2 regions of the Exiguobacterium sp. K1 genome follow, and region 1 is predicted to be linked to the other one. Evidence: riboswitches for the same ligand, from Rfam matches in the RefSeq annotation. Region 1 holds a riboswitch; the other holds the start of a gene.

Evidence for each region. A riboswitch is a leader RNA that binds a small molecule or an ion and turns the genes downstream of it on or off. The one in region 1 is predicted to bind S-adenosylmethionine.
Region 2: it holds a riboswitch for S-adenosylmethionine, as region 1 does, so the genes downstream of both, mmuP (S-methylmethionine permease) here and metK (methionine adenosyltransferase) in region 1, are expected to answer to the same signal.

What each region holds. Positions count from the first base shown of each region.
Region 1 covers NZ_JAOTIT010000001.1:35,367-38,796, reverse strand. The annotation lists gene N7U64_RS00200 (GNAT family N-acetyltransferase) at 1-97, opposite strand, end outside; gene metK (methionine adenosyltransferase) at 243-1,451, opposite strand; SAM riboswitch class I at 1,579-1,705, opposite strand; gene pckA (phosphoenolpyruvate carboxykinase (ATP)) at 1,939-3,430, shown strand, end outside.
Region 2 covers NZ_JAOTIT010000004.1:67,691-71,120, forward strand. The annotation lists gene N7U64_RS10070 (polysaccharide pyruvyl transferase family protein) at 1-1,120, shown strand, start outside; SAM riboswitch class I at 1,228-1,329, shown strand; gene mmuP (S-methylmethionine permease) at 1,410-2,810, shown strand; gene mmuM (homocysteine S-methyltransferase) at 2,785-3,430, shown strand, end outside.

The sequences.
Region 1 (3,430 bases):
GTTCTGAATAGATTTCCTCATATGTGTCCATCCAAGACGTGAGCGCAATATCATGAATGCGTGCTGCATCAGCCGGAACCGCTTCGCGTATCTCCATACCGAAATCCCCCTTTTCCTTTTACAGAATACAGACTCATGTTCTTTTACCCTTTTCTAGAAATTTCAGTCGTATCCCTGCAAAGTTCAGGAGAAACAAAAAAAGTTCAGAAACACCCTTTAGAAGGATGTTTCTGAACAATGAATTATGCGAAACGTTTTGCCTGCTCTTCAAGAGTAGCGGCTTTATCTGTCTGCTCCCATGGTAACTCGATGTCTGTACGACCGAAGTGACCATAAGCTGCTGTCTGACGATAGATCGGACGACGGAGATCAAGCATGTTGATGATTCCAGCCGGGCGAAGATCGAAGTTTTCAGCAACCAATTCGACCAGTTGTGCTTCAGGAAGTTTTCCTGTACCGAATGTATCCACCGCGATTGATACCGGATGTGCGACACCGATTGCGTACGCGAGTTGAACTTCCGCTTTGTCTGCAAGACCTGCAGCTACGAGGTTCTTCGCGACGTAACGCGCTGCGTAAGCAGCTGAACGGTCGACTTTCGTTGGATCTTTACCAGAGAAAGCTCCACCGCCGTGACGTGCATATCCGCCATACGTATCAACGATGATTTTACGGCCTGTTAATCCAGCATCCCCTTGTGGTCCGCCGATGACGAAACGACCAGTTGGGTTGATGAAGAATTTTGTATCGGCATCGATGTACTCAGTCGGAATGACCGGTGCGATGACATGTTCTTTCAGATCGGCTTGGATTTGCTCAAGCGTCACTTCTTCTGCATGTTGTGTTGAGATAACGATTGTATCAACGCGAACAGGTTCATTGTTCTCATTGTATTCAACCGTGACTTGCGTCTTACCATCCGGACGGAGGTAATCGAGTTGTCCGTTTTTACGAACTTCTGCAAGACGACGAGCCAGTTTGTGTGAAAGTGAGATCGGAAGTGGCATGAGTTCAGGTGTTTCTTTCGTTGCATAACCGAACATCAGACCTTGGTCTCCTGCTCCGATTGCATCGATTTCTTCATCTGACATGTTTCCTTCGCGTGCTTCAAGCGCTTGGTCAACACCGAGAGCGATGTCTGCTGACTGCTCATCGATTGATGTCAATACAGCACAAGTGTCTGCATCGAAACCGTATTTAGCGCGTGTATAGCCAATTTCGCGAATCGTTTCACGAACGACTTTCGGGATATCCACGTAAGTTGATGTCGTGATTTCTCCTGCTACTAATACGAGTCCTGTCGTGACAGAAGTTTCTGCCGCAACACGTGCGTTTGGATCGGCTGCAAGAATTGCATCCAAAATTGAATCCGAAATCTGGTCACAGATTTTATCCGGGTGACCTTCTGTTACTGATTCCGACGTAAACAGTCGGCGATTAAGGTTTGTCATGTTTGACCCTCCCAAAAAAGAATTTGACGGTGTACTCATTTCCCCTAGTTGAGTGGGACGGTAAAATGAAAAAAACCTTTCCATGTCCAAAAATGGTCAGGGAAAGGTTGTGCGTTCTTCCTTTACCCTCTTATCGTTCGAAGTGTTTACTTCGCTTCAGGAGAGCACCTTTTCCTACATTAATGATGAAATTAATATAAGACGGTTGCCGGGTTTCTTCGGGCCTTGTTCCCTCCACCTGCTCAGAATAAGAGTATCCGTTACGAATTACATGATATAAACTTGTGCTCACTCTGTCAAGCAACGTTTTAATTTCTAGTCGAAAAATTTCGGAAGAGATGTTAAACTGTTAATGCTGAAAGCGTTTCCAGATAAATAGAAATCAGCGCATGAAAAATGATTGCTCTATCATTAGTATGTCATATATAATAAATGTGTCATACTAATAGTAGAGCCAAAACCAACGTAGGGGAAAGGTGGGGTCAGGATGCCGATGACGGTCCTGAATATCGAAGAACTACTCAAGAAGGAGCATGTGTTCAAACAACTGTCTGTTGCTGAACTAGTCGAACATGCGATTCGCAACAAAGAAGGAGTTCTTGCAGAAAATGGTGCTTTGTCTGTAGAAACGGGGAAATTTACAGGTCGTTCACCGAAAGACAAGTTCATCGTCCGTGATGATTCATGTGAGATGCATATCGATTGGGGTCATGTCAATCAACCGATGGAGTCGGACAAATTCGAGCAACTGTTACAAAAAGTCCTTCGTTACATGAACGAAGCCGATCAACTCTACTACACAGAAGCTGCTGCTGGTGCCGATACGCATTTCACCCTTCCAGTGCGCGTCGTAACCGAATATGCTTGGCATAATTTATTTGCGAAACAGCTGTTTTTACGTGAATATCCTACGGTTGCGGCCTTTGAACCGTTTACGGTCGTCTACGCACCACACTTTAAAGCGGATCCGGCGGTTGACGGCACAAACTCCGAGACCTTCATCGCGATGTCATTCGAACACCGGATTGTCTTGATTGGCGGAACAGAGTATGCCGGAGAAATCAAAAAATCAATTTTCTCTGTCATGAATTATCTTTTACCTCAACAGGACGTTTTATCGATGCACTGTTCAGCAAACGTCGGACACGACGGCGATGTCGCCTTATTCTTCGGACTCTCAGGAACTGGTAAGACCACGCTGTCTGCTGATGACAGTCGTCAATTAATCGGTGACGATGAACACGGTTGGTCTCATGACGGTGTCTTCAATATCGAAGGTGGCTGCTATGCGAAAACAGTCAATCTGTCACGCGAAAAAGAACCACAAATCTTTGATGCGATCCGCTTCGGAACCGTTCTTGAAAATGTCGTCCTCGATGATGCGCGGATTCCGGATTATGATGATACTTCATTGACTGAAAATACACGTGCCGCTTACCCGATTACAGCAATCGACAACATCGCTGTTCCGTCACGCGCCGGTCACCCGAAAACGATTGTCTTTCTGACGGCGGATGCCTATGGTGTCTTGCCTCCAATCAGTAAACTGACGAAAGAACAGGCGATGTATCACTTCCTGTCCGGCTACACATCAAAACTGGCTGGAACGGAGCGCGGCGTTACAGAACCGGAAGCCACATTCTCGACGTGCTTCGGTTCACCATTCCTGCCGTTGATTCCGGAAAAATATGCGACGATGCTCGGGGAACTGATTGATCGTCACGGTGTCACAGTCTATCTCGTCAACACAGGCTGGACCGGCGGCGCTTACGGTACAGGAAGCCGGATGAAACTCTCCTATACACGAACGATGGTCAATGCGGCCGTCAACGGTCTGCTTGCAGACATCCCGACAGAAGAACATCCGATTTTCGGTCTGCATATGCCGATTGAAGTACCTGGTGTTCCGACTGACCTGCTCAATCCGGTAAAAGTTTGGGCAAATCCATCCGATTACGAACAACAAGCGACTGCACTCG
Region 2 (3,430 bases), on a different contig from region 1:
GATTCCGGTCGTCGTCATCGGTGTCGGTTTACGTGCACCGTTTGAAGCGAACTTAAACGACGGTTTCTCGTTCGATGAAGATGTTAAAGCGTTTGTCAGTGCAGTTCTTGAGCGCTCAAGCATGCTTGGACTTCGCGGCGAAATCACATCAAAATACCTGACGCGTCTTGGTTTCCGTGAAGGAATCGACCACAAAGTCATCGGTTGCCCATCGATGTATGCGTTCGGTCGTGACTTGAAGATCCGTGAAACGAACATCACAAAAGATTCAATGATCGGGGTTAACTCGTCACGTCTTGCACCGCAAAACGTCCTTAACTTCATCACACGCGGAATGGAAGAGTATCCGAATCACTACTTCATCCCGCAATGGATGAAAGAGTTGCGTTTGACGTACACAGGGACACATCCGATTGCTGACTTATCGGTCACGAACTATCCGGTTAAAATGTCAGATCCGACTTACATGAATGACCGTGTCCGCTTCTTCCTGAACGCACAGACATGGATCGACTTCTTGAAAGAAGCAGATTTCAGCTTCGGAGCACGTCTTCACGGAAACATCACGGCAACACTTGCCGGAACACCAAGTATCCTGATTCCGAAAGATGCACGAATGCGTGAATTAACGGATTATCACCAATTGACACACATCTGGGCAAATGACATCACAGACAGCACACGCTTGTCGGATGTGATTGAGTCAGCTGACTTCCAAAGCCCGACACGTGTTCAAGCACGTAACTTCGACAACTTCGTTGATTTCTTGAACACAAATGATTTAGAGCACATCTACAAAGAAACGAACTATCCGGAGAACGTTCCGTTTGATCGCGAAATGGCAAAAGCAGAGTTGCTCCCGGTCGTTAAACCGATCACAGGAATCAGCATTGAAGAAGCTGTTTCACGTTTTGAATCATACTTCCCGGCCGAAGAGCAAAAAATCGTGGCTGCTCAAAAACGCGATAAAGCAAAAATGGCTGAAAAAGATAAAAAAATCAAATCGCTTCAAGGCAAGTTGAACAATCAAACAAAAGAAATGAAGCATCAACAAGGCACATTGAACCGCAAAGCGGTTCGGATGGCATTGAAGACTGCCGATTTGTTTGCGAAAAAATAAGCGATAGACGTCTTATACCAATTTGGTGTAAGGCGTTTTTTTGTATGATAAATTCTGAATTGTGTTGACAATTCAGAACGGGGTTGGTACTGTTATGAAAAATTACATTCTTATCCAGAGAGGTGGAGGGACTGGCCCTTTGAAGCCTCAGCAACAGGTCGAAAGATACTGTGCTAATTCCTGCGGGTGTTGCACCCGATCGATAAGCTTCTTTTTATTGTCGACCGACGCACCCATGCATGTGGGTGCGTTTTTTATTTTATGAGAGAAAGAGGAGTGTGGAGGAGCAATGAAAGAAGGAACGTTTCGTCGGAAAATGGAATCCCGGCATATCGTCATGCTGTCACTTGGCGGTGTCATCGGGACGGGATTATTTTTAAGTACAGGTTATACGCTGGAGCAGGCGGGGCGTGTCGGAACGATTTTATCGTACTTGGTCGGAGCTCTGGCCGTCTATCTCGTCATGCTCTGTTTAGGAGAGTTAAGCGTACATATGCCGGAAACCGGTGCCTTTCACAGTTACGCGACAAAATATCTTGGGTCCGGAACAGGGTATACCGTCGCCTGGCTCTACTGGCTGACATGGACAGTTGCGCTCGGTTCAGAGTTTACGGCAGCCGGTTTATTGATGCAACGCTGGTTTCCGGACGTTCCGGTCTGGCTGTTCAGCGCGTTATTTGTCGTCATGATTTTAGGGATTAACGTCTTGACGGTTCGGTTGTTCGCAGAAGTCGAATTTTGGTTTTCCGCCGTTAAGGTGCTGACGATTTTAGTGTTCATCGTCCTGGGAACAGCGGCCATTGTCGGATTTTTACCGCTTGCTGATGGATCGCAGGCTCCGTTGCTTGCTCCTTTGACGGAGGGTGGACTGTTTCCAAACGGAGCATTCGCCATTCTGATGACCATGCTCGCCGTCAACTTTGCCTATTCCGGAACAGAGTTGATCGGGATTGCGGCAGGTGAAGCCGTTGATCCGAAACGAACGGTACCGCTGGCCATTCGAACGACCGTCTTCCGGCTTGTGTTATTTTTTGTCGGAACGATCATTGTGCTCGCGATTCTTTTACCAAACGACTCAAAAGGAGTACTCGAAAGTCCATTCGTTGCCGTGTTCGAACGGATCGGTCTCCCGTTTGCAGCAGACATCATGAACTTCGTTATCCTGACAGCGATTTTATCGGCAGCGAACTCAGGTCTTTATGCCGCCTCACGGATGCTCTGGTCTTTATCCGATCAACGGATGATTACGCCGTTCTTTTCTAAATTAAATGCGAACGGAGTGCCGACACGTGCCGTTCTCTTCAGTATGATCGGTGGTCTGCTGGCCCTGTTTTCGAGCATCTATGCACCGGATTCTGTCTACATTGCCCTTGTCTCGATCTCGGGACTGGCCGTCGTCGTCGTCTGGATGAGCATCAGTGCCTCACAGTTCATGTTCCGCAAACGGTATCTGCAAGAAGGAAAGGATGTCAGCGATTTGGTCTACCGGACGCCCTGGTATCCGTTTGTACCGATTTTATCCTTTTTGATGTGTCTGGCTTCTTTGATCGGAATCGCCTTTGATCCGACGCAACGGGTTGCCCTTTATTTTGGTGTTCCTTTTATCGCGGTCTGCTACATCGTTCATCATCTGACTAAAACATCATGGAAACGGAGTGAGGAAGATGTCAAAGAACAACAATCCAGTTGAGCAACTATTAAAAAAACAGCCTTATATTTTATTGGACGGAGCACTGGCAACGGAACTCGAACGTCACGGGAGTAATCTCGACGACCCGCTGTGGTCGGCACGGGTATTGCTTGAAGAACCGGAACAGATTCACCGGGTCCATGCGGATTATTTTAAGATTGGAGCAGATTGCGCCATCACCGCTAGTTATCAGGCAAGCGTGACCGGATTCGGCAGTCGGGGAATTAAAGAGGATGAAGCGGTTGAACTGATCAAACAAACCGTATATCTGGCACAACAGGCGCGTGCGGAAACCGGACAGGCTGCGGCTCACGCTCTGATTGCAGGATCAATTGGTCCTTATGGTGCCTACTTATCGGACGGATCTGAATATGTCGGTCATTACGGAGTCGACGATGCACAGCTCGAAGCATTCCATCGTCCGCGGCTCGAAGCGTTAATTGAAGCAGGGGCGGACGTGTTAGCATTTGAGACGATTCCGTCCTTGCAGGAAGCGAAAGTACTGTTCCGACTGCTTGAGGAGTTTCCGGAACAGTCGGCCTGGCTTGCCTTTTCCCTGCGTGACGCAACACACATCAGTGAAGGGACACCGTTGAGCGAATGTATCGAAGCGTTAGGAG